2 linked regions of the Tautonia rosea genome follow. The protein of the gene in region 1 interacts with the protein of each later gene in a pairwise test. Links are inferred from orthologs where the notes say so. Each region holds a gene or a part of one and is shown on either strand. Other genes may lie near its edges. The genes, in order: lpdA and HG800_RS22085.

Region 1 (9,624 bases):
TCACAAGCGAGTACGCTACGAGGCGGCCGACGAACCGAGGCTGGCCCCGTTGCTCGTCGGTCCGGAGCCTCCGGAAGTGATCCGAGGCCCCGCCCGGGGCCGCTGGCAGCCGATCGGCCCGTTCCGAGAGATCGACTGGCTGGTCGGCCTGATCGTGGCTGCGGCCGTGATTTCGGTGATCGTCCGTCAGTTCCTCACGCGTCCTCGACCGCGGCGACGGCTCCGAGACGCGATCGACGGCCCGCCTCCGGAGTTCCTCGACGGCCCGGCTGAAGCCGATTCGGGTCCTCACCTGGAGTCCCCAACGGGATCGGACGGCCGACGATCGGACCCCGACCGAGGAGGACCGCGCCATGCCTCTTGAACTCGGCCGATCCCCCCTGACCGATTTGCGGGCCTTGCTCGGCTCGGCGGCCTTTCACGGGGCCATCCTGATTGTCTGCTCGCTGTTCGTCTTGCAGGCCGTTTTGCCCCGAGGCGCCTCGGACGAGGAACCGCCCGGCCTGGTCGGCGAAATCGGGCCGGTCGACAACCGAGCCTCGGGGGTCGCTCCCGGAGGAGGGCCGGGGGACCTGGGAGGCACCCTGACCCCCGAGCAGATGGAACGGCTCGGCGCGATGGTCGACGTGCAGGCGACGACCATGACCGATCCCGACGCCGTGGCCGATTCCCTGATCGACGAGATTCTGGCCGTGCCGACCGCGGCGTCTCCGAATGACGGTGCCGAGCCCTTGCCCTTGCCCACGATGCCCGGCGTCGGGGTCTTGCCCGGCCCGGGCACCGGCGGCGGCGGCGGAGACGGCGGCGGCTCCGGAGGAGGCCAGGGGCAGGGCATTGGTGCCGGGACCGAGTTCTTCGGTGCGAAGGAACGGGCCACATCGTTCGTCTACGTCATCGACCGATCGGCCAGCATGACTAACCGCAGCTCGATCGACATGGCCAAGCGCGAACTGCTCGCCAGCCTTCGCCGATTGCCCGACGACGCCCGATTCGGCGTTGTCTTCTACAACGAACGGGCCACGCCGTTTCTCGACGCGACCGGACGCCCCCGGATGATGCCGGCCGATTCGGCGAACAAGGCCCGGTTCGAGTCGAGACTTTCCGACATTCCCGCCGACGGCGGCACGAATCACGTCGACGCCCTGATGGCCGCCTACGCCATGCAGCCCGAGGTCATCTTTTTTCTGACCGACGCCGACGACATGACCGACCGCGAGGCCGAGCTGCTCATCCGAGCCGCCGGCCCGATCCGCGTGCAGGCCATTGAGTTCGGCATCGGCCCCGACTCCGGGCTGTCGGTCCCGTTGCGCACCCTGGCCAATGCGACCGGAGGGGGATACCGGTACATCAACGTCATGACCTTCGCCGCGCAACGATTCTCTCGCGATTGATCCCAACCGGCTCGGCTCGCGGCCGATCGACCCCGACCCGTCGACTGGAAAAAATGGAGAGAATCGGGCATCGTCCGAGAGAATTCGTTGGCTCGATCCCCCCGCCACGTCGTATCATGATCGGGAACACGTCACGACCTGATCCGTAGGGTGGCGATACACCAGGGCTTGACGCCGACCGAGGTCTGATGGCCGCTTCCGAAGCCGACATGCTGTTGATCGCCCAGATTCGTGAGGGCGATATGCGCGCCTGGCAGGTGCTCATCGAGCGCTACGAGGGGCGGTTGCTCGCCTTTGTCGATAGCCGATTGCACGACCGGGCGACCAGCGAGGACGTGGTGCAGGAGACCTTCATCGGCTTCCTGACCAGCCTGCCAAACTTCGACGACCGCCGCGATCTGGAGGCCTACCTCTTCTCGATCGCCGCCCACAAGCTGACCGACCAGCTCCGTCGCCAGGGGCGTCGGCCGATCGACCAGTTCGGCTCCGACGACCACGGCCGACCCCTCGAAGAAGTCGCCGGCCCCGCCCGAGCGGCCAGCAGCATCGCCCGAAGCTCTGAACGCCGAGACGCCGAGGAACGCCTGTTGACCGAAGCCCTAGGGCAGATCATCGCGGACTGGCAAGCCAAGGGGGATTTCAACCGCTTGCGCTGCCTGGAACTCTTGATCGTCAAGGGGTGGGCCAACAAGGACGTCGCCACCCATCTTGACCTGACCGAACAGGCCGTCGCCAGCTACAAGTTCCAGACCATCAGCCGCCTGAAAGAAATGGCCCGCCGCGCCGGCATGAGCCTTGGCGGTCTGGACTGATTGATTGAACGGACCGGAACGGAACCCTAGCCTCATGGCCGACCCCGCCCCCCCCGCCATCGACGATGAGACGCTCCGGGCCTACCTGGCCGAATCCCTCTCGGGTGCCGAGATGGCCCGCGTCGAGCGGGCGTTGCGCGGCTCGGCCTCGCTCCGGCAACGCCTCGAAGACGTCCGCCAGGACCGCCCCGAAAGCGCCATCCACACCCTGGGCGCCATCTGGCGGCGGGCTCGGCTTTCCTGCCCGTCGCGAGAGGACCTGGGCAGCTACCTGATCGAGGCGCTTGATCCCGATTATCACGACTACATCACGTTTCATCTCGATGTCATCGAGTGCCCCTTCTGCCGGGCGAACCTCGACGACCTTCGCGGCCAGTTCGCGGCCGATGCCCCGACGTCTCAGACCCGCCAGCGCCGCTACTTCCAGTCGAGCCGTCACCTGCTCAGCGGTGATGAGGATTGATCGTGCGCTGCGCTGAGTGATCGCCCTCCCTCACGTTCTGCTTCGCTTCGAGGAACGGCACCGATGCGAGATGCTCGATTCGTTGTCATGGCGCTGTTTGCCATGCTTGCCGTCAGTGGCTCGGTCGGCTCAGGTATCGTCCCTGGACAGGAGGCGAGGGACGAGGGATCGTACGCGCCGATGCCCTGGCATCTGGTCGATATGTGGTGGGATCTTCATGCGCCCATGCCCTTTGAGAGCCTGGCGGTGGACGTGGCGATCAGCGACGACGTTCCCGCCTCGGTCAACCTTTACATCGCTCCGATCGGACTTGGTCACCTGGGAGACACCCCCTTTTACGGCGGCATCCAGACCCAGGCCGACGGCTACACCCGAGACGATCAGCGACTCCGACGCATTGGCCCCGGCTTCCTGTTCTCGATGTGGGGCGAGCGCAGGCTCGACGCGATTCGACCCTCTGCCGGGGGCCTGCTTCAGAGTTCCGGGCACGAGGGTGATTTTATCAGCGTCCGACGCCCCCATGCCTGGTCAAAAGGGACGTATACCTATCGCCTCGTCCGCATGGATCGCGAGGAGATCGACGGCGCTCCCTTCACCTGGGTCGGGGCGTTCGTTTACTCGCATGAGCGTCACGAGAACATTTTCATCGGTGCTTTGCGTGTGCCGGGAGAGAACCTCGTCCTGAAGCCTTCGATCGCCAACTTCGTCGAGATTTACGGGCCTCTCCGTCCCGTCTCCGAGATCCCGGAGTTGACGGTCACCTTCGGGCCTCCCGTGATCAACGGCCGGCCGGCTCCGCTCCGGAGGGCGACGGCTGTCTATCCGAACGGAGTTCCCGACGTCGCCGACGCGGTGGCGAAGGACGGCTCGATCGTGATCACCGTAGGCCGTCCCGTGGCCAATCGCGAGGCGCGGCAGGTGGTTCTGATCGATGGGGAACAAAAAGGCACGCCTTGATCCGTCTCGCGTCGTCTTCAACGGAAGGGCACCCCGGACACCGTGATTGAGTCCGGGGCGCGGGTCAACTGTGTCGATCAATCAGCAATTGATCGTGCGTTTGTCCACGGCCAGGGCGGCTTCCTTGAGCGTCTCGGAGAGGGTCGGGTGGCCGTGGCAGATGCGGGCGATGTCCTCGGCGCTGCCGGCGAACTCCATGACGGCGACCGCCTCGGCGATCATATCCGAGGCCCTCGGCCCGATGATATGCACGCCGAGCACGCGGTCGGTCTTGGCATCGGCCAGCACCTTGACGATGCCGTCCTTCTCGTCCATCGCCTTGGCCCTGCCGTTGGCGACGAAGGGGGCCTTGCCCACGCGGTAGTCGATCCCCTTTTCCTTGACCTGTTCCTCGGTCAGGCCGACGCTGGCGATCTCGGGCCAGGTGTAGATGACGCTCGGGATCGTCTCGTAATTGATGTGCCCCGGCTTGCCGGCGAGGAGTTCCGCAAAGGCGACCCCTTCCTCCTCGGCCTTGTGCGCGAGCATCGGCCCGCTGACGATGTCGCCCAGGGCGTAGATCGAGGGGACGGTGGTGCGGAAGTGCGCGTCGATCGTCACCTTGCCCGCCTTCGGGTCGTGCTCGACCCCGACCGCGTCCAGGCCGAGCCCGTCGAGATAGCCGCGTCGGCCGACCGAGACAAGTACCTTGTCGCAGTCGAACGTCAGCGTCTTGCCGTCCTTGGTCTCGGCCGAGAGAGTGGCCTTGCCGTTCTTGACCTCGGCGCCGGTCACCTTCGTTTCGAGCTGGAACTCAAGTCCTTGCTTTTGCAAGATCTTGTACAATTGATTGCCCAGCTCGTGATCGACGATCGGGACGATTCGGGGCAAGAACTCGATGACCGTGACCTTCGCCCCGAGCCGCTTCCAGACCGATCCCAGCTCCAGGCCGATGTATCCGCCGCCAACCACGACCAGATGCTCCGGCACCTGCTCGAAGGCCAACGCCTCGGTCGAGCCGACGATCGTCTGGCCGTCGAACTTGAGGAAGGGCAACTCGATCGGCTCGCTCCCGGTCGCCAGCAGAATCGCGTTGGTTTCCAGGGTCCGCTCGCCGCCGTCATTCAATGTGACGTGAACTGCGTTCGGGCCGGCGACCTTGCCGAACCCATAGACAGGTTCAATCTTGTTTTTGCGAAAGAGACCGCCGACCCCCTGGGTCAGCTCCTTCACCACCTGATCCTTGCGGCCCATCATTGCGCCGAGGTCGAGGCCGACGCCATCGACCTTGATCCCGTGCCGGGAAAAGCGGTGAGTGGCCAGCTCGTATAGCTCGCTCGAATCGAGAAGTGCCTTGCTCGGAATGCATCCGACGTTCAGGCAGGTCCCGCCGAGCGTCGGCCGTTTCTCGATGCAGGCGACCTTCATGCCGAGCTGCGCCGCCCGGATCGCGGCCACATAGCCGCCCGGTCCCGCGCCGATGACAACCAAGTCGTAACGGTCCGACACTGCTGGTCCTTTCTCGAAGTAGGCGGTAGGCAGTAGGCAGTAGGCAGTAGGCAGTAGGCAGTAGGCAGTAGGCAGTAGGCAGTCGGCAGAAAAGGCGGAAGGCAGGAGACGGAGGGGAGAACACGGTTGGCCGATCGAACGTGGCGGGTTCGTGGCAATCTGGATCGCCGAGTCTCCCGCGCTCCGTGTCCCCTTCCCACTGCCTACCGCCTCCTGCCTCCTGCCCTCAGATCTCAAGCATCATGCGTTCCGGGTTTTCGATGCATTCCTTGATGCGAACGAGGAAGCTGACGGCTTCTCGGCCGTCGATGATTCGGTGGTCGTAGGAGAGGGCGAGGTACATCATCGGTCGGATGACGACCTGATCGCCGACGGCAATCGGGCGCTTCTGGATCGAGTGCATGCCGAGGATGCCGCTCTGCGGCGGGTTGAGGATCGGCGTCGAGAGCAACGAGCCGAAAACGCCGCCGTTGGTAATCGTGAAGGTGCCCCCTTGCAGGTCGTCCACCGCGATCTTGTTCTCGCGGGCCTTCTTGCCGAACCCGGCGATCGTCTGTTCGATTCCGGCGAACGACAGGGTGTCGCAATCACGGATCACCGGCACCATCAGGCCCCGCTCGGTGCTGACGGCCACGCCGATGTCATAGTAATTGTTGTAAACAATTTCGTTTCCATCGATCTGAGCGTTCACCGCCGGAAAGGCCTTGAGCGCCTCGACCGTCGCCTTGACGAAGAAGGACATGAAGCCGAGGTTGACCCCGTGCTTCTCCTTGTAGGCGTCTTTATATTTGCCTCTCAGGGCCATGACGGCCGACATGTCGGCCTCGTTGAAGGTCGTCAGGATCGCGGCTGTCTGCTGGGCGTGCACCAGGCGTTGGGCGATCTTCTGACGGATGAGCGGCAGCCGCTGGCGCGTTTGCCGGCCGGTCCTCGGCGCGGCCGACGGGGCAGGGGCGGACGGTGCGGCGGCCGGAGCAGGGGCCGATCCGCGCGACTCAACCGCGCCGATCACGTCTCCCTTGGTGATCCGACCCCCTCGGCCGCTCCCTTCGACGCTGGCCAGGTCCACCTTCTCCTCCTCGGCCAGGCGGCGCGCCGAGGGGGACGGCGTGCCCGCCATCGGGCCGTTGCCGCTCGAAGACGGGGCAGGGGAGGGGGAGGGGGCCGCCTCGGCCTTCGCAGGCTCGGCGGTCTTCACGGCCTCGGGGGCCTTGGCGGCCTTCGGGGCCTCGGTGGGGGTGCCGGAGGGGTCGATCGTGCCGACGGTCGAGCCGACCTCGACGGTCTCGCCTTCGGGAACACTGATCTTCAAGACGCCGTCGGCCGGGGCGGGCACTTCGGTGCTGGCCTTGTCGGTCTCGACCTCGAACAGGGGCTCGCCCGACTTGATCTGCGCGCCGTCCGGCTTCAGCCAGCGCGACAGGATCCCCTCGGTGACGGACTCGCCGGCGCTCGGCACTTTGATCTCGACTGCTGCCATCGCGGGAAGACTCGGTTCGAGGGCCTCCCGAATCCCATCGCCGGGCCGGGGCGCACGGAGGGGGAGGCCGGTGCGGTTCGATTGCAAGGTGTTTTGGTTCAAGCAGTTCGATCCGATCGGGCGAGGCTCGATCCGATCGCTTCGGCCGGCTTTGGCAGGGCTCGGCCGAGACACCCGGCGCGTGCGGCGATCGACCGCCCTCGTCGAGCGTACCACACCCAGCATACCAGAAATGATCCCGTGCGGGAGACACCCCCCGGCCGTTTCGAGAAACCGCCGAGCGATCAACCGGGACGCGTCCTCAGGTCGAAGGTCCGCTCGACCTCCGCCGGAGCGACCCGCCAGGGCAGATCGGCCCGCTCCCGGACGAGTTCGAGGGACTCGACCGTCACCGTCCCCCCGTATCGCGCCTCGATGCGAATGGCCCCGCTCAGGGTCGCCCGGAGCGGGTCATCGGCGTCGGGCTGGACGCGAAACCCCTTCTCGGGACGCAGTTCCAGGTGATCGAGGTATCGCCAGACGACATCCGGCCCCTGGGTGCCCTTGTCTCCGGTACTGGCCTTCAGCACGACCTTGCCGTGGAGGGCAATGTCGAACTGAACGAGCCGAAGCGCCGTCCCCGTCGCCCGGCCCTCGTGCCCGATGCCGACGAGGATCACCCCCACGACCACTCCTCCCCAGCCCATCAACCGGCGTCGATCCCGCATGAGCGTGCTCCTCAACCATCGTCTCGGACGATCCGCGGCCTCCGCATTCGTCCGTCCCCGTCCCGGGGCGGTCGGAGGTGGCACCTGTCATTCAACGATCCGAAGGCCGGGAATCTTGGAAGGAATTCCGGAGCAAATTTCAGACAGCCCGATCAGGATGAGCCCGGATCGGCCGTCGTCCCGACGATCGAGAGGGCGACCCGGGAGACCGCGTCGACGACCGCCGGGCGATCGCAAGCGTAAAGGTCGGCGCCGCTGAAGGGATTGAGTTCCAGGAGATGGAGATCGCCGTCCGCCTCGCAAACGTCCAGCACCGATACCTCCTGCGGGAGTTCCAGATCCCGGGCAATCTGTCCCGCAAAGCGTCGAGGGGCGCCGTTCGGGTCGTCGGCGGTTGCGATCCGGCCGTCGGCCTCGTAGGAGTTCCCGGCCACGACGTCGCGACCGACCACCACATACCGCCACTCCCGCTCGACCTGCCGGACCGGCGCGACGACGACGGGCAGCGTTTCGTCATCGAAGTAAAAGCCGTGATCAAACGCCCGCAGGGAGAGCCCGTCTTGCCTCACAACCCGGCCGCTGAACGGCTTCAGCGGGCTGTCGGGGCGGACGAAGACCGCGTCAGGATGTCCGAGAGGGGCGAGGACCGAACCGGGATCGTCGACGAGTTGATTCAACGCGACAACGACCCACCGGCGATGCAAGAGCCAGCGGCTCGCCTTCGGATACCAGCGTGAGCAGCGGAACGCCTCGGCGTCGCAGAACGCCCCCGGCTGCCAGGGCAAGCCGCGGGCGATCGCGTCCGCATTGCCCAGGCTTCCGTGGAAGATCACGGCCCGGCCCCTGAGCGAGGGCCATCCCCCTTGCCGGAGCCAATCATCCTCCCAGATCACGACCCCGGCCCCGATCCCGAGAACCGCGTCGCGCATCGCCTCGTAGGATCTGGGGAAGACGCCCGGCTCCAGCACCCAGGTCACGCTGTCCCCTACGAGCTCTGCCATGACCACGCGATGCGCCTTTCGATCGGCGGGATGGCTGGGTTCGAGACTCCCCCAGCCACCTGAAGACATTCGCAATTCCCATGATTGTTCTGGGTAGGCCGGGGCCGAGTCGACCCCGGTGCCGGGCCAGGCGTCAGCGCTGGCCGTTGACGCTCGCCGGGGCGGAAGTCTTGCGGCCGGCCATGGCGGTGACGAGGTGCGGCAGGACGGGGGCGCCGATGGCGGCCTCGACCAGCTCGTCTTGCTCGCGGTTGTGAACCGAGTTCGAGCCGGTGGCCGGGCTGGCGCTGGCGTCTCGGCCGACGTACTGGAACTTCCGGCCGGTCAGTTCCTCAAGGCGAGGGGCCACGAAGAACCAGCCTCCCATGTTTTGCGACTCTTCCTGCGCCCAGACCCACTCGGTCGCGTTTGCGTAGCGATCGAGGGCTGAGGTCAGCAGTGCGGCTGGGAAGGGATAGAATTGTTCGAGGCGGATCAGGGCCACCTCGGCGGCTTTGCCCATCGCCTCGCGGCGGGCGAGCAGGTCGTAATAGACCTTGCCCGAGCAGACCACCACCCGCCGGACCGATTCGGGCGTGGTTGTCGCGTCGTCGAGCACCTCGCGGAAGTGGCCCGAGGTGAACTGATCGACCCCGGACACACACCGCTTGTGCCGCAAGAGGCTCTTGGGGGTCATCACCACCAAAGGCTTGCGGAAGTTGCGGCGGACCTGGCGGCGGAGCAGGTGGAAGTGCTGCGCGGGGGTCGTGCAGTTGACGACCTGGATATTGTCCTCGGCGCAGAGTTGCAAGAAGCGTTCGAGCCGGGCGCTGGAGTGTTCCGGCCCCTGGCCCTCGTAGCCGTGCGGCAAGAGCAGGACGATGCCCGAGGAGCGGCCCCACTTCGACTCGCCCGAGACGATGAACTGGTCGATGATGACCTGGGCGCCGTTGACGAAGTCGCCGAACTGGGCTTCCCAGCAGATGAGCATATGAGGGGCGTCGAGCGAGTAGCCGTAGTCGAAGCCCAGGACGGCGGCCTCGGAAAGCATGCTGTCGAAGACGCAGAACTCGGCCTGGTTGCCGGGGTCGATGTGGTTCAGGGGGTAATAGCGTTCCCCCGTCTGCACGTCGACGACCGAGGCGTGCCGCTGGCTGAAGGTACCGCGGCGGCTGTCTTGCCCGCTCAGGCGGACCGGGGTCTTTTCGAGCATCAACGAGCCGAAGGCCAAAAGCTCGGCGAAGGCCCAGTCAATCGGCCCGCCGTCGGTCATGGCCTGCACCCGGGCGCCGAAGATGCGGTCGAGCTTGCGGTTGCGGGTGAAGCCTTCGGGAACGGCGGCCATG
Region 2 (3,565 bases), on another replicon or contig:
ACGTTCGTGGATCAGCATCTGCTGGGTTTGCCGGGGTCACTGAGCCGGAGGCGGCTGGGCCACGGCGTTTTGGATGGCCTGCTTCATCTCGGCCACGGCACGTTCGAAACCGAGGAAGACGGCCCGAGAGACAATGCTATGCCCAATATTCAGTTCCAGCATCCCAGGAATTCGGGCCACGTCGGCGACATTCTGAAGTGTCAGACCATGTCCGGCGTGAAGGAGGAGACCGTCGTGTCGAATCCGTCGGCCGGCGTCGAATAATGCTTCGAGTTCCCTTTGACGCGAAGGTGGGTTGAGCGCGTCGGCGTATCGGCCGGTGTGGAGTTCGACCGCGATGGCGCCGACCGAGGCGGCTGCCTCGAGTTGCGCCGGGTCGGGGTCGAGGAAGAGGCTGACCTCGATTCCCGCGTCCTGGCAGCGAGAAACGGCTTCAGCGATGCGATCGCGATGCTTGAGCAGGTCGAGTCCGCCTTCGGTTGTCACTTCCTGGCGGTGTTCGGGAACGAAGGTAACTTGATCGGGTCGGACATTCATGGCAATGGACACGATCTCCGGGGCAAGGGAGATCTCGAGATTCAGGCGAGTACGAACGGTTTCCCGAAGGACTCGCAGATCTCGCTCCTGGATGTGTCGACGGTCTTCCCTCAGGTGGATGGTAATGCCGTCGGCACCTCCCAGCTCGGCGAGGACGGCGGCCCAGACGGGATCGGGCTCGCGACCTCCTCGGGCCTGACGAATGGTGGCGACGTGATCGATGTTGACGCCGAGGCGAATCATGATCGGACAACTCCGAGACGGGTCGGAGACCTCCTAGCTGGGCGTTCGGTCATCACAAAGGGTTTGCTTCTGACTCGACATCAACACCAGACACGAGGTTCGATGCCATCGAGTTGAAGACGATTCGTTTCTGCAATTCGGGATGAGACGCGCGTCATGATTCAAGATCGCTTGACTGGTCGGAGGGGCGATCGGGCCAGCACGAATGTTCTCTCTCCTCCCACGGTGAAGGCGACCCGGCCTTTGCGGTTGGGACCAGCACCATCGATGGAGACGATTTTCCCGAGTCCATACTCGGGATGAAGTACGAGGATACCCGGCCGAAACGCGGACAGATCGATGGTCGATGCCGTGTCGGATCGTGCCGATGCCCCTGAGGGGTTGGCCAGCGCGGCGGCCGTGGTGAACCGAACACGCTCACCAGACGAGGCCGAGACGGGCCGAGGTTCAGGAGGGGATGAGGTGCGAGAGACTCGCCTGGAGGAGAACGGCATTTCGCCATCACCTCCGGAGAGGTCACGGTAGCGGATCGGGCCTTCGGGTAATTCCATGAGAAATTGCGAGGGGATCGCAACCGATCGTTGGCCCCGAAATTCTCGGACTCGGCAATGACTCAGCCGGAGTTCGTGTTGAGCGCGGGTAATGCCCACGAAGAAAAGTCGGCGTTCCTCCTCCAGCTCTGCGTCGTTGTCGGAAGCCCTGGAATGGGGGAGGAGACCCTGTTCCATGCCGACAATGAAGACGACCGGGAACTCCAATCCTTTGGAGGCATGAAGGGTCATCAGAGTGACCGCTCCTCCTTCATCTTTCCAGCGATCGACGGCAGAGCTGAGGGTGACATCGGCCAGGAAGTCGAGGACGGTGGACTCGGGATGCTCCAGGTCAAACTGGCGAGCGGCTGAAACGAGCTCATCGAGGTTGGCGACGCGGTCCTCACCGTCTCCCTTGGGTTGATTGGCCCAGTAGTCCCGGTATCCGCTGAGGTTCATGAGCTTTCGTGTGAGCTCCTCTGCCGAGGAGTGATCGCTGAGGGCGGCGAGCTCATCCATCAGGAGGACGAAATCGCGAAGCCCGGATCGGGCCTTGGGGGTCAGGCCTGCGATCGAAGCGGCTTCTCGGACTGCAGCACTGAGGGGAATGCCGTGTTCTCGCGCATGGCCCTGAAGCCGGTCGAGACTGACCTTTCCGAGTCCCCGAGGTGGAGCATTGATCGCTCGGAGAAACGCGACGTCATCCTTGGGATTGTTGAGAAGGCTCAGATAGGCCAGCACGTCCTTCACTTCGAGACGTTCGTAGAACGAGACACCACCAACCACCTGATACGGGATCGCGAGGGATCGGAAGGCGGATTCGAGGCCTCGGGTCAGGGCAGTGACTCGAACAAAGACCGCGATTTCCCCAAACGAATAGCCCCCATTTCTCGCGAGGTCGGCGACGGTGGACGCAACGGCCTGGGCTTCTTCCGTCTCGTTGGCGAAGGTGGTGAGCTCGACCGGATCGCCATCGGGGTTTTCCGTCGTCAGGACCTTGGCTTTGCGACGACGGTTGTGATGGATCACATGATCGGCGACTCGAAGGATGTTTTTGGTGCTACGATAATTGTGTTCGAGTCGAATGACCTTGCAGCCGCGATAATCGTGTTCGAATTCGAGAATATTGTTGAGGTTCGCGCCTCGCCATCCGTAAATCGACTGGTCGGGGTCGCCAGTCACACAAAGGTTCGGCGTATCGACCGAAAGGGCCCGAACAATGGCATACTGGGCGAGGTTGGTGTCCTGGTATTCATCAACGAGAATGTATCGGTAACGGTCGTCGAGACGTGCACGAAGGTCCTGATCCTGGCGGAGCAACGAGACCACGTGCGTGAGAAGGTCGTCGAAATCCACGGCGGACGATTCGAGGAGACGCTTCTGATAGCCCTTGAAAACTCGACCCACGACAGCGGAGACGTGGTCGGAGCCATCTCCCCGGCGTGCCAGATAGGTCTCGGGATCAAGCATGTCGTTCTTGGCTCGGCTGATGGCGGCCTCGACCTTTTCCGGGGCAACGCCGGCGTCGAGGAGGTCGAGTTGCTCCATGACCGATTTGAGGACGCGGAGCCGGTCGGGCTGGTCGTAGATGGTGAAACCCCGATCGAGGCCAATCTTCGGCCCGAATTCGCGCAGAAGGTGCGCACAGAGCGCGTGAAAGGTTCCAACCCAGACGCCGTGATTGGGCGCCAGGGCGGTAATCCGTTCCCGCATCTCGGTGGCAGCCTTGTTGGTGAAGGTCAGCGCGAGGATCTGACGTCCGGGAATACCGTGTCCGAGCAGCGAGGCGACCCTTCGCGTGATGACCCGTGTCTTACCTGATCCGGCTCCGGCAAGGACGAGGAGCGGGCCATTGACGTGAGAGACGGCTTCTCGCTGGGGGGCCGTCAAATCGGAGAGCAAATCCATCAGCGATCCGTCCCTGGCAGAGTGACGTCGAGACCGGTACGTCCGTATCGCATCGAAGGGCAGTATACCATTGAGCGGGATCTCCCGCGATCTGATTCCCTTGGGGGGCCCCTGCCTGGTTGCCAGGCTATTGACGATTGCTTGGCAGCGGAATGATGGCCCGATTGGCCAGTCGGGCTTGACTTGGATAAACTCAGGGATCGTACCCGGTTTCAGAGGTCGGAACACTTGCTTTGCTTCGAACAGAGGATCGACCACGCATGAACATTCTGGGGATCGGGACCGACATTATTGAGGTGCCCCGGATTGGCAAGATGATTGAGCAGCATGGTGAGTTGTTTCTGCGC

What was found.
Region 2: the proteins of lpdA (region 1) and HG800_RS22085 interact in binary tests that used the Escherichia coli proteins (3 or more experiments, as listed by UniProt). The link is inferred for Tautonia rosea from one-to-one orthologs.

The regions. Positions count from the first base shown.
Region 1 is NZ_JABBYO010000011.1:75,763-85,386, reverse strand. The notes cover bases 2,909-5,883. They hold lpdA (dihydrolipoyl dehydrogenase), read right to left. Parts: upstream 5,112-5,883; coding sequence 3,705-5,111; downstream 2,909-3,704. Other genes in these bases: odhB (2-oxoglutarate dehydrogenase complex dihydrolipoyllysine-residue succinyltransferase), read right to left, coding at 5,338-5,883; HG800_RS19110 (DUF3472 domain-containing protein), read left to right, coding at 2,909-3,623. Outside these bases: HG800_RS19130 (hypothetical protein), read left to right, coding at 1-364; HG800_RS19125 (vWA domain-containing protein), read left to right, coding at 354-1,391; HG800_RS19120 (RNA polymerase sigma factor), read left to right, coding at 1,580-2,203; HG800_RS19115 (hypothetical protein), read left to right, coding at 2,238-2,666; more of HG800_RS19110, read left to right, coding at 2,730-2,908; more of odhB, read right to left, coding at 5,884-6,591; HG800_RS19095 (hypothetical protein), read right to left, coding at 6,876-7,298; HG800_RS19090 (ATP-grasp domain-containing protein), read right to left, coding at 7,451-8,299; HG800_RS19085 (2-oxoglutarate dehydrogenase E1 component), read right to left, coding at 8,433-9,624. UniProt on the Escherichia coli protein: Lipoamide dehydrogenase is a component of the glycine cleavage system as well as of the alpha-ketoacid dehydrogenase complexes.
Region 2 is NZ_JABBYO010000015.1:118,497-122,061, forward strand. Bases 581-3,565 are described here. They hold HG800_RS22085 (ATP-dependent helicase), read right to left. Parts: upstream 3,219-3,565; coding sequence 942-3,218; downstream 581-941. Other genes in these bases: HG800_RS22080 (pyridoxine 5'-phosphate synthase), read right to left, coding at 581-780; acpS (holo-ACP synthase), read left to right, coding at 3,479-3,565. Also shown: more of HG800_RS22080, read right to left, coding at 37-580. UniProt on the Escherichia coli protein: A helicase with DNA-dependent ATPase activity. Unwinds DNA duplexes with 3'-5' polarity. Translocates on single-stranded DNA with 3'-5' polarity. Initiates unwinding more efficiently from a nicked substrate than double-stranded DNA.